Regions from separate parts of the Pseudomonas palmensis genome, predicted to be linked through region 1. Evidence: predicted binding sites of a transcription regulator. Region 1 holds the regulator's gene; the other holds the start of a gene.

Region 1 (8,721 bases):
GGGAATGCGTATGTCGACATTATTGAAGATGCTGCGCGCGCCGCGCTTGAAGGTCACGCCCTTCAATTCGACCGCGTAGGCGTTATCAACGCTCATCTAAACTCCTTGCGATGCAGCCTTTTCACTCAGACGCCAACCTCCTTCATGGAGGCACGCACGCTCCGAGCGGGCCGAACAGGCGGCGAACTATAGCACCGCTGATAGAGCCACCCCAAGGCCATCACCGAGGCTGTTCAGCTCAAGTTAAGGCTCACTTAAGGTTTCTGGCAGAGCATCCTTGCAATCACAGGTGAGGCTTTGGCGCATTACCGCTATAATCCCCGCCTTTTCATCAGGCAATCCGATCTACGACATGAGCCAATCCACCGACCTGATCCAATCCGCACAGCGCACCATCCGTCTCGAGATTGAAGCGGTAGAGGGCCTGCTGGCCCATATCGACGCCGATTTCGTCAAGGCCTGCGAGCTGATCCTGGCCAGCAAGGGCCGGGTCGTGGTGGTGGGCATGGGCAAATCCGGGCACATCGGCAACAAGATTGCCGCCACCCTGGCCAGCACCGGCACCACGTCGTTCTTCGTTCATCCCGCCGAGGCCAGCCACGGCGACATGGGCATGATCACCCGGGACGACATCATCCTGGCACTGTCCAACTCGGGCACCACCAACGAAATCGTGACCCTGCTGCCACTGATCAAGCGCCTGGGCATCAAGCTCATCAGCCTCACCGGCAACCCCGACTCGCCGCTGGCCAAGGCCGCCGAGGTCAACCTGGACGCCCGCGTGGGCCAGGAGGCCTGCCCGCTGAACCTGGCCCCGACGTCCTCCACCACCGCTGCGCTGGTACTCGGCGACGCCCTGGCCATCGCCCTGCTCGAGGCGCGCGGCTTCACCGCCGAAGACTTCGCCTTCTCGCACCCGGGCGGTGCCTTGGGCCGACGCCTGCTGCTCAAGGTCGAGAACGTGATGCACGGCGGTGACGAACTGCCCCAGGTTCAGCGCGGCACGCTACTCAAGGACGCCCTGCTTGAAATGTCTCGCAAAGGTTTGGGCATGACCGTGGTGCGCGAAAGCGACGGCCGCCTGGCCGGGGTGTTCACCGACGGCGACCTGCGCCGCAGCCTGGATCGCAACATCGACGTGCACACCACGCTGATCGACGAAGTGATGACCGTACACGGCAAGACCGCCCGCGCCGAGATGCTCGCGGCCGAGGCCCTGAAGATCATGGAAGACCACAAGATCAGCGCGCTGGTGGTGGTGGACACGCTCGACCAGCCGGTCGGCGCCCTGAACATGCACGACCTGCTGCGCGCCGGAGTGATGTAAATGAACGACGATCTGCTGCAACGCGGCAAGGCCATCAAGCTGGCGGTATTCGATGTGGACGGCGTGCTGACCGACGGTCGCCTGTACTTTCTCGAGGACGGCAGCGAATTCAAGACCTTCAACACCCTCGACGGCCAGGGCATCAAGATGCTCATGAACTCGGGCGTGACCACCGCGATCATCAGCGGGCGCAAGACGCCGGTGGTCGAACGTCGTGCGAAAAACCTCGGCATCCCGCACCTGTACCAGGGCCGCGAAGATAAACTGGTGGTGCTCGACGACCTTCTTGGTCAACTGGGCCTAAGCTATGAACAGGTTGCCTACCTGGGCGACGACCTGCCAGACCTGCCGGTGATTCGCCGGGTCGGCCTGGGCATGGCCGTAGCCAGTGCCGCTCCGTTCGTGCGCCAGCACGCCCATGGCGTGACCCTTGCGCGCGGTGGCGAAGGCGCAGCCCGCGAGTTCTGCGAACTGATCCTGCAAGCCCAGGGCAACCTGGACGCGGCGAATGCCAACTACCTGTAGAGCGATCCATGTTCAGTAAAAAGATCCGCAATATCGCGCTGTTCAGTGTGATCGCTGCCTTGTTTGCAGCGGTCGGCTACTGGAACATCAGCCCCGAGACGTTCCTCGACGAGCCCGCAGCGCAGGTCGACGAAAGCGCCATCGACTACTACGCCATCAATGCCCACAGCGTGCAGTTTCTGCCCGATGGCAAGCTGCAGTACGAGATGACCGCCGACAAGGTCGAACACCTCAAGGCCAGCGAAGTGACGCTGCTGACCACGCCGGACCTCAACATGTACCGCGGTACCGCCTACCCGTGGCACGTGCAGAGCACCCGCGGCGAGGTCAACCCGGACGGCACCGAAGTGGAACTGATCGACAACGTGCGGGTTGCCCGCACCGACGACCAGAACCGCGAAACCATCATTACCACCACCCGCATGACAGTCTTCCCGCAGAAGCAATATGCGCAGACCGAGCAAGCCGTTAGAATCGACGGCGCCGGTGGCACAACTACGGGCAAGGGAATGAAAGCGTATCTGAAAGACGGCAGGATGAACCTGCTGTCCAACGTAAGAGGACAGTATGAGGCTCGTTAAAACCCTCCCCTTTTTGCTCAGCCTGAGCGCAGCACTGGGAAGCGCGAGCGCCTGGGCCCTGCCGAACGACCGTGATCAGCCTATCCGTATCCAGGCTGACCAGGCTCAACTGGATGACAAGAAAGGCGTTGCCACCTATACCGGTGACGTGATCATCACCCAGGGCTCGATGATGATCAAAGGCAACACCGTGACCATCACCCGCACTGCCTCCGGCGATATCGACGTCGTGACCTCGGTGGGCAACCTGGCCTACTTCGAGCAGCAGCAGAGCGCAGCCAAGCCGGACAAGATGCAGGGCTACGGCAAGACCATTCAGTACAATGCGCCACAGAACCGCATCGTGCTGATCGACCGCGCCAAGGTCATTAATGAAGGCAACACCACCGAAGGCGAGAAAATCGTCTACGACACGGTGAAGCAGATCGCTACCGCTGGTCGCGGTGGCAAAGTCACCGAGTCGCGTCCGCGCATCGACATGGTGATCCAGCCGAAGAAGAAGGCCGAGTAGATGGCAACCCTCAAAGCCCAGCACCTGGCCAAGGCCTACAAAAGCCGGCAAGTCGTGCGTGATGTCAGCCTGTCCATCGACAGCGGCCAGATCGTCGGCCTGCTCGGCCCCAACGGCGCCGGCAAGACCACCTGCTTCTACATGATCGTCGGCCTGGTACAGGCCGACCAGGGCCGCGTGCTGATCGACGACCTGGACGTCAGCCACCAGCCCATGCATGGTCGCGCACGTGCCGGCATCGGCTACCTGCCGCAGGAAGCCTCGATCTTTCGCAAGCTGTCGGTGGCCGACAACATCATGGCGATCCTCGAGACCCGCAAGGAGCTCGACCGCGATGGTCGCCGCAAGGAGCTTGAAAGCCTGCTGCAGGAATTTCACATCAGCCACATCCGCGACAACCTGGGCATGAGCCTGTCCGGTGGTGAGCGGCGCAGGGTGGAGATTGCCCGGGCACTGGCCACCGCGCCCAAGTTCATCCTGCTCGACGAACCTTTCGCCGGTGTCGACCCGATCTCCGTGGGCGACATCAAGCAGATCATCCACCACCTCAAGGCCAAGGGCATCGGCGTGCTGATCACCGACCACAACGTCCGTGAAACCCTGGATATCTGCGAGACCGCCTACATCGTCAACGATGGCCAGTTGATCGCCGAAGGCGATGCACAGACCATCCTGGCCAACGACCTGGTGAAAGAGGTGTACCTCGGCCACGAGTTCCGCCTGTAAGCTGCGGCACATGGCTGAACATGGCGCTGCCTGGGCGCTGGCAAATGGCTCCACCCGGGGTTAATTGTTCCAGCGCTCTAGGCAAACGCTTTGATTTCAGGCATATAATTTGCTTAAAGTTGGCGCCTCTCGCGCCCTTGTAGTAGATGGCGCCTGTGCGCCGGCGAATAAGGTGTTAAGCCCCAGCCATGAAACCATCGCTCGTCCTAAGAATGGGCCAGCAACTGACGATGACTCCTCAGTTGCAACAGGCTATCCGACTGCTCCAGCTCTCCACCCTGGACCTGCAACAGGAAATCCAGGAGGCGCTGGAGTCCAACCCGATGCTCGAACGCCAGGAAGAAGGCGAGGATTTCGACAACAGCGACCCGATGGCCGACAACGCCGAGACCAAGCCGGTTGCCGAACCTCAGGAGAGCAGCTTCCAGGAGTCCGCCCCCACGGTGGACAACCTCGAAGAAGGCGAATGGAACGAGCGCATCCCCAACGAACTGCCGGTCGACACGGCCTGGGAAGACATCTACCAGACCAGCGCCAGCAGCCTGCCCAGCAATGACGATGACGAGTGGGACTTCACCACCCGCACCTCTGCCGGCGAGAGCCTGCAGAGCCACCTGCTGTGGCAGCTCAACCTGGCACCGATGTCCGACACCGACCGGCTGATTGCCGTGACGCTGATCGACTGCATCAACAACCAGGGCTATCTCGAGGAAACCCTCGAAGAGGTGTGCGAGTCGTTCGACCCGGAACTGGACATCGAACTCGACGAAGTCGAGGCCGTGCTGCACCGTATCCAGCAGTTCGAGCCCGCCGGCATCGGTGCCCGCAACCTCAGCGAATGCCTGCTGCTGCAACTGCGCCAGCTGCCGCCGCGTACGCAGTGGATGGCCGAGGCGCAGCGCCTGGTCAGCGACTACATCGACCTGCTCGGCAGCCGCGACTACAGCCAGCTGATGCGTCGCATGAAGCTCAAGGAAGACGAACTGCGCCAGGTCATCGAACTGGTACAGAGCCTCAACCCGCGCCCCGGCTCGCAGATCGAGTCCAGCGAAGCCGAATACGTGGTGCCCGATGTCATCGTGCGCAAGGATTCCGACCGCTGGCTGGTCGAGCTGAACCAGGAAGCCGTGCCGCGCCTGCGGGTCAACCCGCAATACGCCGGCTTCGTGCGTCGCGCCGACACCAGCGCCGACAACACCTTCATGCGCAACCAGTTGCAGGAGGCGCGCTGGTTCATCAAGAGCCTGCAGAGCCGCAACGAGACGCTGATGAAGGTGGCCACGCAGATCGTCGAGCACCAGCGCGGCTTTCTCGACCACGGCGACGAGGCGATGAAACCGCTGGTACTGCACGATATCGCCGAGGCGGTGGGCATGCACGAGTCGACCATTTCGCGGGTGACCACGCAGAAATACATGCACACCCCGCGCGGCATCTACGAACTGAAATACTTTTTCTCGAGCCACGTGAGCACCTCCGAGGGCGGCGAATGCTCGTCCACGGCGATCCGCGCGATCATCAAGAAACTGGTCGCGGCTGAAAATCAGAAAAAGCCATTGAGTGACAGCAAGATCGCTGGTTTACTGGAGGCACAAGGCATCCAGGTAGCCCGTCGCACCGTCGCCAAGTACCGCGAGTCCCTTGGCATTGCACCGTCGAGCGAACGCAAGCGATTGATGTGACATCCCCTGAGATGTGCCACCGCAATTCAGTGGCAGGCGCAACACCTGCCTCTTATGCACCGGCAACAAAAGGAGAAGCTGTATGCAAGTCAATATCAGTGGACAGCATGTAGAAGTCACTCCGCCACTGCGCGAGTATGTCGAGCAGAAGCTGAAACGACTGGAGGGTCACTTCGACAAGATCACCAACGTGACGGTGATCATGAAGGTCGAAAAGCTTCAGCAGAAAATTGAGGCTACCTTGCAGATCCCGGGCGGCGAAGTGGTTGCCAACGCCGAACATCAAGACATGTATGCAGCGATCGACGCCCTTACCGACAAGCTCGACCGCCAACTGAAAAAACACAAGGAAAAACAGCAAAGCCTCCTGCAAGGTGCAGCGGCCCGCTGATCCCCCCCACCCATGATCCGACTAGAAGATATCCTGACCCCCGGCCGTTCCCTCGTGAACGTGCCGGGCGGCAGTAAAAAGCGTGCGCTCGAACAGATTGCCAATCTGATCGGCAAGGAAGTACCCGAGCTGGACACCCAAACCGTGTTCGAGAGCCTGATCGCCCGTGAAAAACTGGGTTCGACCGGCTTCGGCAATGGTATCGCCATCCCGCACTGCCGCTTGAAAGGTTGTGAAAAACCGGTAAGCGCCCTGCTGCACCTGGACGCTCCCATCGACTTCGACGCCATCGATGGCGCTCCCGTCGACCTGCTGTTTCTGCTGCTGGTCCCGGAAGCCGCCACCGATGCGCACCTTGAGCTGCTGCGCCAGATCGCCAGCATGCTCGACCGCAAGGACGTGCGCGACAAACTGCGCGCGGCCACCGATAGCCAATCCCTGTACCAGGTCGTACTGGACGTGCAAAACGGGCACTGAACATGCGCTTGATCATCGTCAGCGGTCGCTCCGGCTCCGGCAAGAGCACCGCGCTCGCGGTACTTGAGGACAACGGCTACTACTGCATCGACAACCTGCCTGCCGGGCTGTTGCCGCAACTGGCCGAAAACGCACTGATCAATACCGAGCTGCTGCAGCCGCTGGTGGCCGTTTCCATCGACGCGCGCAACCTGCCCAGCCACCTGAGCCGCTTCCCCGAGCTGCTGGAGGATGCCCGCAGCAAGCACATCCATTGCGATGTGGTGTACCTGGACGCCGACGAGGAAACCCTGCTCAAGCGCTTCTCGGAGACGCGCCGGCGCCACCCGCTGACCAACACGCAACGCTCCCTGGCCGAAGCCATCCGGGTAGAGAGCGACCTACTGGGGCCGATCGCCGACCTGGCCGACCTCAAGATCGACACCACCAACCTCAACCTGTACCAGCTGCGCGACTCGATCAAGCTGCGCCTGCTCAACCAGCCCGAGCCGGGCACGGCGTTTCTGGTGGAGTCGTTCGGCTTCAAGCGTGGCATGCCGGTCGACGCCGATCTGGTGTTCGATGTGCGCTGCCTGCCCAACCCCTATTGGAAGCCCGAGCTGCGGGATCATTCGGGGTTGGAGCAACCGGTCATCGACTACCTGGCCGCGCAACCGGACGTCGAGGAGATGTTCCAGGACATTTCGTCGTACCTGCTCAAGTGGCTGCCACGGTTCGCCGCCAGCAACCGGGCCTATGTCACCATCGCCATCGGCTGCACCGGCGGTCATCATCGCTCGGTGTACATCACCGAACGCGTGGGCCAGGTGCTGCAACAAACATTGAAGAACGTCCAGGTTCGCCACCGCGACCTCTAGCCCTCAGGATCCCGCCCGCGATGCCCGCCATTGAAATCGAGATTATCAACAAGCTGGGGCTGCACGCCCGGGCAGCGGCCAAGTTCGTTGGCGTGGCGGGCAAGTACCCGTGTTCGGTGCGTGTAGGCCGTACCCCGGAGTCGATGGTCGATGGCAAGAGCATCATGGCCGTGATGATGCTCGCCGCCGGCAAGGGCACGAGCATCCACCTCAAGACCGAAGGCGAACAGGAAGCCGAAGCGCTGCAAGGCCTGGTCGAACTGATCAACAACTATTTCGACGAAGGCGAGTAACCTCGCCTTCTCGCTTCAGGACAACGCGGTATCCATCACCATCATCAGGCAGAACCCGATGCACAGCCCCAGGCTGGCCAGGCGATGATTGCCGTTGCTGCGTGACTCGGGAATGATCTCCTGGGTCACCACCAGCAACATGGCCCCGGCAGCGAAAGCCAGGCCCAGCGGCAGCATCAGTTCGGCGACGCTCACCACCCACGCGCACAGCACCGCCGCCAGTGGCTCCACCAGCCCGGATGCCGCGCCGATCAGAAACGCCTTGAAACGGCCCATCCCCGCTCCAGCCAGCACCAGCGCGATCACCAGCCCCTCTGGCACATCCTGCAGGGCGATACCCATGGCCAGGCTGTCGGCATCCGGCATGCCGCCACCGGCCGACACCCCGATGGCCATGCCTTCGGGGATGTTGTGGGCAATGATGGCAATCACGAACACCCAGATGCGCGCCGGAATCACCGGCCTGCCGGGCACGGCGACCAGGTCGTCCGGTGTTGCGCCCGAGACCCTGCGGTCCACCAGGTAGATGCAGAACGCACCGAACAGCAGGCCGAAGCTGATCAGGCCACCTGCCCCCCATTTTCCGAAGCCGACCGCCTGTGCGGCGTCCAGCCCCGGGATGATCAACGAGAACGCCGTGGCGGCCAGCATCACGCCTGCACCGAACCCCATCAGGGTATCGGCCACGGCCACCGGCATGCTGCGAATCACCAACACCGGCACTGCGCCCAGGGCAGTGCCCAGCGCACACATGGCCCCACCCTCAAGCGCACGCAACATCCGCGGTTCCAGGTCCAGCCAGGCGAAGCCCTGTACCAGCAGCAACGCCGTCCCCACCAACAGCAGCAGTGTGCCCAGCGCCAACCTGAACAGGCGCACACCGCCAATGGCCATCACCTCCGAGCGCATGCCGCTAGGACTCACACCAGGGCAGCAACGTAGCGACGCTCTACTTCGGACCAGTTGATCACGTTGTAGAAGGCGCCGATGTATTCGGGGCGACGGTTCTGGTACAGCAGGTAGTAGGCATGCTCCCACACGTCCAGGCCAAGAATGGGCGTATTGCCATTCATCAGCGGGCTGTCCTGGTTGCCGCTGCTCTCTACCACCAGGGTTTTCTGCGGCGTTACGCTCAGCCACGCCCAGCCACTGCCGAAGCGGGTCAGCGCAGCCTTGGTGAAGGCGTCCTTGAATGCCTCGAAACCGCCCAGCTGGTCATCGATCGCCTCGCCCACCGCGCCGTGGGGCTGACCGCCGCCGCCGGGCGCCATCACCGTCCAGAACAGACTGTGGTTGGCATGCCCGCCGCCCTGGTTGATCACTGCGGCCTGCAGATTCTGCGGCAGGCTCT
Region 2 (8,721 bases), 630 kb from region 1:
AGCGAAAGCGGTCAGGACAAGACAGAAGACCCCACGGAGAAAAAGAAGAAGGACGCCCGCGAGAAGGGCGAGATCGCCCGTTCCAAGGAGCTCAACACGGTGGTGGTGACCCTGGCCGGGGCCGGTGGCCTGCTGGTGTTCGGTGGTGGCCTGGCCGAAGTGCTGATGGACATCATGCGCATCAACTTCACCCTGTCGCGCGACACGCTGATCGACGAGCGCTCGATGGGCACCTTCTTGCTGGCCTCGGGCAAGATGGCCCTGATGGCGCTGCAGCCGGTATTGCTGGTGGCGCTGATCGTGGCTTTCATCGGGCCGATCTCGCTGGGTGGCTGGCTGTTTGCCGGCGGCACCCTGGCGCCCAAGTTCAGCCGCATGAACCCACTGTCGGGGATCAAGCGCATGTTTTCCCTGAACGCACTGACCGAGCTGCTCAAGGCCCTGGCGAAGTTCTTCGTGATCCTGATCGTGGCGCTGGTGGTGTTGTCGTCGGACCGTGACGACCTGCTGGCCATTGCCAACGAGCCGCTGGAGCAGGCGATCATCCACAGCGTGCAGGTGGTGGGCTGGAGTGCCCTGTGGATGGCCGCCGGCCTGTTGCTGATTGCCCTGGTGGACGTGCCGTTGCAGCTGTACCAGTCGCACAAGAAGCTGCTGATGACCAAGCAGGAGGTGCGCGACGAGTACAAGAACAGCGAGGGCAAGCCGGAGGTCAAGCAGCGTATTCGCCAGTTGCAGCGCGAGATGTCGCAGCGGCGCATGATGGCGGCGATCCCCGATGCCGACGTGATCATCACCAACCCGACCCACTATGCGGTGGCGCTCAAGTACGACCCCGAGAAGGGCAATGCGCCGACGCTGCTGGCCAAGGGCACCGATTTCCTGGCGCTGAAGATTCGCGAAATCGCCAATGCCCACAACATCCAGGTGCTGGAATCGCCTGAGCTGGCGCGTTCGATCTTCTACTCCACCGAGCTCGAGGAAGAGATCCCGGCCGGCCTCTACCTGGCCGTGGCCCAGGTGCTGGCCTACGTGTATCAGATTCGCCAGCACCGGGCGGGCAAGGGCAAGGCGCCGGAGCCGCTCAAGGATCTGCCGATTCCGCCGGACCTGCGCCGCGATTCCTGAACCGTTTGAGCTCTTCCCGTCGGCGCCGAGGTGCCGGCCCCTTCGCTGCAGGAGCCGGCAGTGTCGGCGAAGGTCGCGTCACTAATCCAAAGTTGGAAAGCTTCTTGCAATAGCAGCGCCAAGCGCCCGCATGGCGTCAAAAGTTTGCTTGAAGAGGAATATCGGTGGATCGCTCTCAGTTAATCAACAGCGCCCGTAGCAACCTGTCCGGGCTCGGCCGGGGCAACCTGGGGGTGCCGCTGTTGCTGCTGGTGATGTTGGCAATGATGATGTTGCCGATCCCGCCGTTCCTGCTCGACGTGTTCTTCACCTTCAACATCGCCCTGTCCATCGTTGTGCTGCTGGTGTGCGTGTACGCCTTGCGCCCGCTGGATTTCGCCGTGTTTCCGACCATCCTGCTGGTGGCCACGCTGCTGCGCCTGGCGCTGAACGTGGCGTCCACGCGGGTGGTGATGCTCCACGGCCACGACGGCCACGAAGCCGCGGGCAAGGTGATCCAGGCCTTCGGCGAGGTGGTGATCGGCGGCAACTACGTGGTCGGTATCGTGGTGTTCGCGATCCTCATGATCATCAACTTCGTGGTGGTGACCAAGGGTGCCGGGCGCATTTCCGAGGTGAGCGCGCGCTTCACCCTCGACGCCATGCCCGGCAAGCAGATGGCCATCGACGCCGACCTCAACGCCGGCCTGATCGACCAGGCCCAGGCCAAGGCACGGCGTACCGAAGTGGCCCAGGAGGCCGAGTTCTACGGTTCGATGGACGGTGCCAGCAAGTTCGTGCGCGGTGACGCCATCGCCGGCCTGCTGATCCTGTTCATCAACCTGATCGGCGGCATGGCCGTGGGTATCTTCCAGCACGGCATGACCTTCGGCGACGCCGGTCGCGTGTATGCGCTGCTCACCATCGGTGACGGTTTGGTGGCGCAGTTGCCTTCGCTGCTGCTGTCCACCGCCGCCGCGATCATGGTTACCCGTGCCTCGGGCTCCGAGGAAATGGGCAAGCAGATCAACCGGCAGATGTTCGATTCGCCCAAGGCGCTGGCCGTGTCCGGCGGCCTGATGATCGTCATGGGGCTGGTGCCGGGCATGCCGCACGTGGCATTCCTCAGCCTCGGCCTGATGGCCGCGGGCGGCGCTTACCTGGTGTGGCGCAAGCAGAACCAGGCCAAGGTCAAGGCACAGCAGGAAGTGCAGCGCCAGCAGGACCTGCTGCCGTCGCCGCAGCGTGCTCAGGAAACCAAGGAGCTGGGCTGGGACGACGTTACCCCGATCGACATGATCGGCCTGGAAGTCGGCTACCGGCTGATCCCGCTGGTGGACCGCAACCAGGGTGGGCAGTTGCTGGCGCGGATCAAGGGGGTACGCAAGAAGCTGTCCCAGGACCTGGGCTTCCTGATGCCCACCGTGCACATCCGCGACAACCTCGACCTGGCCCCCAGCGCCTACCGCCTGACGCTGATGGGGGTGATCCTGGCCGAGGCCGAGATCTACCCCGACCGCGAACTGGCGATCAACCCGGGGCAGGTGTTCGGCAACCTCAACGGCATCGCCGCCAGGGACCCGGCCTTCGGCCTGGAGGCAGTGTGGATCGATGTGGCCCAGCGCAGCCAGGCGCAATCGCTGGGCTACACCGTGGTGGACGCGAGCACCGTGGTCGCCACCCACCTCAACCAGATCCTCTACAAGCATTGCCACGAGCTGATCGGTCACGAAGAGGTACAGCAACTGCTGCAGGTCCTGGCCAAGGGCTCGCCCAAGCTGGCCGAGGAACTGGTGCCGGGGGTGCTGCCGCTGTCTGGTCTGCTCAAGGTGCTGCAGGCGTTGCTGGCCGAGCAGGTGCCGGTGCGCGACATCCGCACCATTGCCGAAGCCATCGCCAACAATGCCGCCAAGAGTCAAGATACCGCCGCGCTGGTGGCTTCGGTGCGCGTAGGATTGAGCCGCGCAATCGTGCAAAGCATTGTAGGAACTGAGTCCGAGCTGCCTGTGATCACGCTTGAGCCAAGGTTGGAACAGATTTTGCTCAATAGTTTGCAAAGGGCCGGGCAGGGTCAGGAAGATGGTGTTCTTCTTGAGCCGAGCATGGCCGAAAAGCTTCAGCGTTCGTTGATCGAGGCCGCCCAGCGTCAGGAGATGCAAGGGCAACCTGCAATCCTGCTGGTCGCAGGACCCGTTCGACAGATGCTGTCGCGTTTTGGCCGCCTGGCTGTACCGAATTTGCATGTTTTGGCGTATCAGGAAATACCTGACAACAAGCAAGTTACCATCGTTGCCACAGTAGGCCCCAACGGCTGAGGTAGTGGGATATGCAAGTTAAGCGTTTTTTCGCCGCTGATATGCGTCAGGCCATGAAGCTGGTTCGTGATGAGCTGGGGGCAGAGGCCGCCATCATCGGCAACCGACGGATTGCTGGCGGTGTCGAGCTGACGGCGGCGCTGGACTACAAGCTGTCCGCGCTTGCGCCGCGGGTGCCGAACGTCGAGCTCGAGGACGAACTGCGCAAGACCCAGTCGCGCATCGTCACCGCGCAGGCCGAGCTCAGCAGCCGGGTCGAAGGCGAGGAGGGCAACCGCCAGTTGTTCGCCGGCCTGCCGCTGACCGCCTCCGAGCCGCTGGTAGAGCCGCAGGTCGAGGCCCCCGTGCGGCCTCAGGCAGCAGCCCCGGCGCCGGTCGATCAGCGTCTGTTCGATTCCATGCGTTCGGAGCTCTCGGGCCTGCGCGAGCTGCTCGAAGTGCAGCTCGGCTCGCTGGCCTGGACCCAGCTGCAGGGCAGCAAGCCGCACCAGGCCAACCTCTGGCGCCGCCTGCAGCGCATCGGCATCGCCGGGCCGCTGGCCCGCGAGGTGCTGGACATCACTGCCGACATCGAAGAGCCCCGCCAGGCCTGGCGCATGCTGCTGGCGCACCTGGCCCGCATGATCCAGGTGCCGGAAATCGAGCCGATCGAAGAGGGCGGCGTGATCGCCATGGTCGGCCCGGCCGGCATGGGCAAGACCACCACCCTGGCCAAGCTGGCGGCGCGCTATGTGCTCAAGTACGGCGCGCAGAACATCGCGCTGGTGAGCATGGACAGCTTTCGCATCGGCGCCCAGGAACAACTCAAGACCCTGGGGCGCATCCTGAATGTGTCGGTGACCCACGTCGACCCCGGCCAGTCGCTGGCCCAGGCCCTGGACCCTCTGCTGCGCAAGCGCGTGGTGCTGATCGATACCGCCGGCCTGCAGGCCAGCGACCCGGCACTGCGCATGCAGCTCGAAACCCTGGCCGGGCGCGGCATCCAGGCCAAGAATTACCTGGTGCTGGCCACCACCAGCCAGAAGCAGGTGCTGACCGCTGCCTACCACAGCTACAAGCGCTGCGGGCTGGCCGGTTGCATCCTGACCAAGCTCGACGAAACGGCGTGCCTGGGCGAGGTGCTGAGCCTGGCCATCACGCATGAGTTGCCGGTGGCCTATCTGACCGATGGGCCGCGCATTCCGGACGATCTGCACTTGCCGCGCCGGCACCATCTGGTCAGTCGCGCGGTCAGTGTACAAATGCAGGACGATCCCAGCGAAGAGGCCATGGCCGACATGTTCGCCGATCTGTACCACAGCGACGGCAAGCGTGTCGGCTGAGGTAAATGTGTATACGTTGCAAAGTACCTACATCAATGGTCTGCCAGGCATTTTTCAGGTGTTGAAAGCGCAGCCAGTCATGTGGCCTCGGTCTAAGTAAGACAAGGTAAAGAACAAACATGGGCAGCATGCATCCCGTACAGGTGATCGCCGTGACAGGCGGCAAAGGTGGCGTCGGCAAGACCAACGTGTCAGTGAACTTGTCATTGGCGCTGGCTGAGCTTGGCCGTCGGGTCATGCTGCTGGACGCCGACCTGGGCCTGGCCAACGTCGACGTCTTGCTCGGCCTGACCCCCAAACGCACGCTGGCCGATGTCATCGAGGGCCGCTGCGAGCTGCGCGACGTGCTGCTGCCGGGGCCTGGCGGGGTACGCATCGTGCCTGCGGCCTCCGGCACCCAGAGCATGGTGCACCTGGCGCCGGCCCAGCATGCCGGGCTGATCCAGGCGTTCAGCGAGATCGGCGACAACCTCGACGTGCTGGTCATCGACACCGCGGCCGGCATCGGCGATTCGGTCGTCAGCTTCGTGCGCGCGGCCCAGGAAGTGCTGCTGGTGGTGTGCGACGAGCCCACGTCCATCACTGACGCCTATGCCCTGATCAAGCTGCTGAACCGCGATTACGGCATGAACCGTTTCCGGGTGCTGGCCAACATGGCACAAAGCCCTCAGGAAGGTCGCAATCTGTTCGCCAAATTGACCAAGGTCACGGATCGCTTCCTGGATGTCGCCTTACAATACGTCGGTGCTGTGCCCTACGACGAATGTGTCCGCAAGGCAGTGCAGAAGCAGCGAGCAGTCTACGAAGCCTTTCCGCGTTCCAAGTGCGCGCTGGCCTTCAAGGCCATTGCTCAGAAGGTCGATAGCTGGCCGTTGCCTGCCAACCCGCGTGGTCATCTGGAGTTCTTCGTCGAACGGCTGGTGCAACCGACCAGTGCGGGACCAGTGCTATGAGTGCAAGCGGCTATCGGATGTACAGCAAGGCTTCGCGTGATGCCCAGTACGAGCTGATCGAGCGGTACGCACCCTTGGTCAAGCGCATTGCCTATCACCTGCTGGCGCGTCTGCCAGCCAGTGTGCAGGTGGAAGACCTGATCCAGGCCGGCATGATCGGGCTGCTCGAGGTCTCCAACAAGTACGACTCCAGCAAGGGTGCCAGTTTCGAGACCTATGCCGGTATCCGCATCCGTGGGGCCATGCTCGACGAGGTGCGCAAGGGGGATTGGGCGCCGCGTTCGGTACACCGCAATACCCGCATGGTGAGTGACGCGATTCGTGCAATTGAAGCAAAAACCGGTCGTGATGCTAAAGATCACGAGGTTGCTGCCGAACTTCAATTGAGTCTCGATGATTATTACGGGATTTTGAACGATACCTTGGGCAGTCGCCTGTTCAGTTTCGACGACCTGTTGCAGGACGGCGAACATGAAGGCCTGCACGAGGACGGCGCCAGTGCCCAGCTCGAGCCATCGCGCGATCTGGAAGACGAGCGCTTTCAGGCAGCCCTGGCGGATGCAATCGCCAACCTGCCCGAGCGCGAGCGCCTGGTGCTGGCGCTGTACTACGACGAAGAGCTGAACCTCAAGGAAATCGGCGAGGTGCTGGGGGTCAGCGAGTCGCGTGTCAGCCAGTTGCACAGCCAGTGCGCCGCACGCTTGCGCGGTCGCCTGGGGGAATGGCGGGCGCGTTGAGCAGCCGTTCCATACAGTCGTGAAATGTAGTGCCCGAATTGATTGAATGCGCGTTCAGCGCTGAGCGCGTTAAAGACTGCTTGGAGGTCTAATTGAACAAAGACATGAAAATCCTCATCGTCGACGATTTTTCGACGATGCGGCGGATCATCAAGAACCTGTTGCGTGACCTGGGCTTCACCAATACCCAGGAAGCCGACGACGGCAACACCGCGTTGCCGATGCTCGAAAGCGGTCACTTCGATTTCCTGGTGACCGACTGGAACATGCCCGGCATGTCCGGTATCGACCTGCTGCGCAAGGTACGTCTGGATGAACGCCTCAAGCACCTGCCGGTGCTGATGGTGACGGCCGAAGCCAAACGCGAACAGATCATCGAAGCCGCCCAGGCGGGCGTCAACGGCTATGTGGTCAAACCGTTCACCGCCCAGGTGCTGAAAGAAAAGATCGAAAAGATCTTCGAGCGCGTCAATAGCTGAGGTACGCCACGGGGGCGCTTATGGAGCAAAAAAGATCATCTTTGGACGACTTCGAGTCGACTCTGAAGAAACATGCCCAGGAGCTGGTCAGCAGCCTTGAAAAAGGCAGGTTCGGCGACGCGGTGCAACTGATCCATCAGCTGAACCAGACCCGTGACCTTGGCCTGTACCAGGAAGTCGGCAAGCTTACCCGCGAGCTGCACAGTGCGATCGTCAGTTTCCAGATCGATCCGCACATGCCGCAGGCCGAGGAAGTCTCGCAGATTACCGACGCCACCGAACGCCTGTCGTACGTGGTCAAGCTGACCGAGGGCGCTGCCAACCGCACCATGGACCTGGTGGAGGCAAGCACGCCGGTACTCAACGACCTCAGTGCCGAGGCGGCCAGCCTGAGTGGCGACTGGCAGCGCTTCATGCGCCGCGAAGTCGAGGCTCCGGAGTTTCGCGAGCTGGTCAAGCGCGTCGACAGTTTCCTGACGCACAGCGCCGAGGGCAACCGCAAGGTCGCCGGCCATCTCAACGACATTCTTCTGGCTCAGGACTACCAAGACCTGACCGGCCAGGTGATCAAGCGCGTCACGGCACTGGTCACCGAAGTAGAAAGCAATCTTCTGAAGCTCGTGTTGATGGCGAGTCAGGTCGACCGGTTCGCCGGCATCGAGCATGACCACGACCAGCTGCGTGCCGAAAAAGATCAAGAAAAACATCCGACTCGGGGTGAAGGACCACAGATTCATGCCGATAAACGTGAAGACGTTGTGTCCGGTCAGGACGATGTCGACGATCTGCTGTCCAGCCTGGGTTTTTAGGGAGCACGTTTAATGAGCTTCGGCGCCGATGAAGAAATCCTCCAGGATTTTCTGGTAGAAGCCGGCGAAATTCTTGAGCAACTGTCCGAGCAACTGGTCGAGCTGGAAAGCCGCCCGGATGATGCCGACCTGCTCAATGCAATTTTTCGCGGTTTTCACACTGTAAAAGGGGGCGCCGGCTTCCTCCAGCTCAATGAGCTGGTGGAGTGCTGCCACATCGCCGAAAACGTCTTCGACATCCTGCGCAAGGGCGAACGACGTGTGGACGCCGAACTGATGGACGTGGTCCTGGAAGCCCTGGACACCGTCAACAGCATGTTCGGCCAGGTGCGCGAGCGCACCGACATCACCGCAGCCACTCCGGAACTGCTGGCCGCCCTGGCGCGCCTGGCCGAACCTGCCGGTGCCGAAGCGGCGGCGCCTGCGCCGGTGGCGGCGGTTGCCGAGCCGGAGCCTGAGGCCGAGGCGAGCGGGGGTGATATCACCGACAGCGAGTTCGAGCAGTTGCTCGACTCGCTCAATGCCGCCAAGGCCCAGGCCGAGGCGCCCGAGCCGGTGGCCGTGGACGCTGCCAGCGATGAAATCACCGACGCCGAGTTCGAGTCGTTGCTGGACCAGTTGCATGGCAAGGGCCAGTTCGCCCCCGACAGCGTGGCGGCGGCATCTGCTGCTGCACCTGGCGCGGACGCGGCGCCCAGCGGTGACATCACCGACGATGAATTCGAAGCACTGCTGGACCAGTTGCACGGCAAGGGCACCTTTGCCGCCGATGCACTGCCCGGCGCTGTAGCGGCCGCCGCACCGGCCGCTGCCGCACCCGCAGCGGCGGGTGACCATATTTCCGAACACGAATTCGAGGCCCTGCTCGACGAGTTGCACGGCAAGGGCAAGTTCGCGCCCGACGCCGTCAGCGGCGCTGGCGCTGCCAGCGCGCCTGCTGCTGCGGCGACGGTTGCGGCCAAGCCGGCGGCCAAGCCCGCAGCGGCAGCCGCTGCACCG

Evidence for each region. The regulator sigma-54, encoded in region 1, starts transcription at its own class of promoters, with help from an activator protein. The targets are predictions, from matches to a motif close to ANTGGCATNNANNTTGCTNT.
Region 2: flhA (flagellar biosynthesis protein FlhA) is a predicted target of sigma-54. The motif match lies at 1,220-1,239, and genes of this name have one in related genera.

What each region holds. Positions count from the first base shown of each region.
Region 1 is NZ_CP187958.1:1,080,656-1,089,376, forward strand. It holds gene ACPRTJ_RS05050 (ATP-binding cassette domain-containing protein) at 1-96, opposite strand, end outside; gene ACPRTJ_RS05055 (KpsF/GutQ family sugar-phosphate isomerase) at 353-1,327, shown strand; gene ACPRTJ_RS05060 (KdsC family phosphatase) at 1,328-1,852, shown strand; gene lptC (LPS export ABC transporter periplasmic protein LptC) at 1,861-2,433, shown strand; gene lptA (lipopolysaccharide transport periplasmic protein LptA) at 2,420-2,944, shown strand; gene lptB (LPS export ABC transporter ATP-binding protein) at 2,945-3,670, shown strand; gene ACPRTJ_RS05080 (RNA polymerase factor sigma-54) at 3,859-5,352, shown strand; gene hpf (ribosome hibernation-promoting factor, HPF/YfiA family) at 5,435-5,743, shown strand; gene ptsN (PTS IIA-like nitrogen regulatory protein PtsN) at 5,756-6,220, shown strand; gene rapZ (RNase adapter RapZ) at 6,223-7,077, shown strand; gene ACPRTJ_RS05100 (HPr family phosphocarrier protein) at 7,098-7,370, shown strand; gene ACPRTJ_RS05105 (ZIP family metal transporter) at 7,386-8,279, opposite strand; gene ACPRTJ_RS05110 (superoxide dismutase) at 8,291-8,721, opposite strand, start outside.
Region 2 is NZ_CP187958.1:449,828-458,548, reverse strand. It holds gene flhB (flagellar biosynthesis protein FlhB) at 1-1,128, shown strand, start outside; gene flhA (flagellar biosynthesis protein FlhA) at 1,293-3,422, shown strand; gene flhF (flagellar biosynthesis protein FlhF) at 3,434-4,744, shown strand; gene fleN (flagellar synthesis regulator FleN) at 4,864-5,697, shown strand; gene fliA (RNA polymerase sigma factor FliA) at 5,694-6,434, shown strand; gene ACPRTJ_RS01995 (chemotaxis response regulator CheY) at 6,539-6,913, shown strand; gene ACPRTJ_RS01990 (protein phosphatase CheZ) at 6,934-7,722, shown strand; gene ACPRTJ_RS01985 (chemotaxis protein CheA) at 7,735-8,721, shown strand, end outside.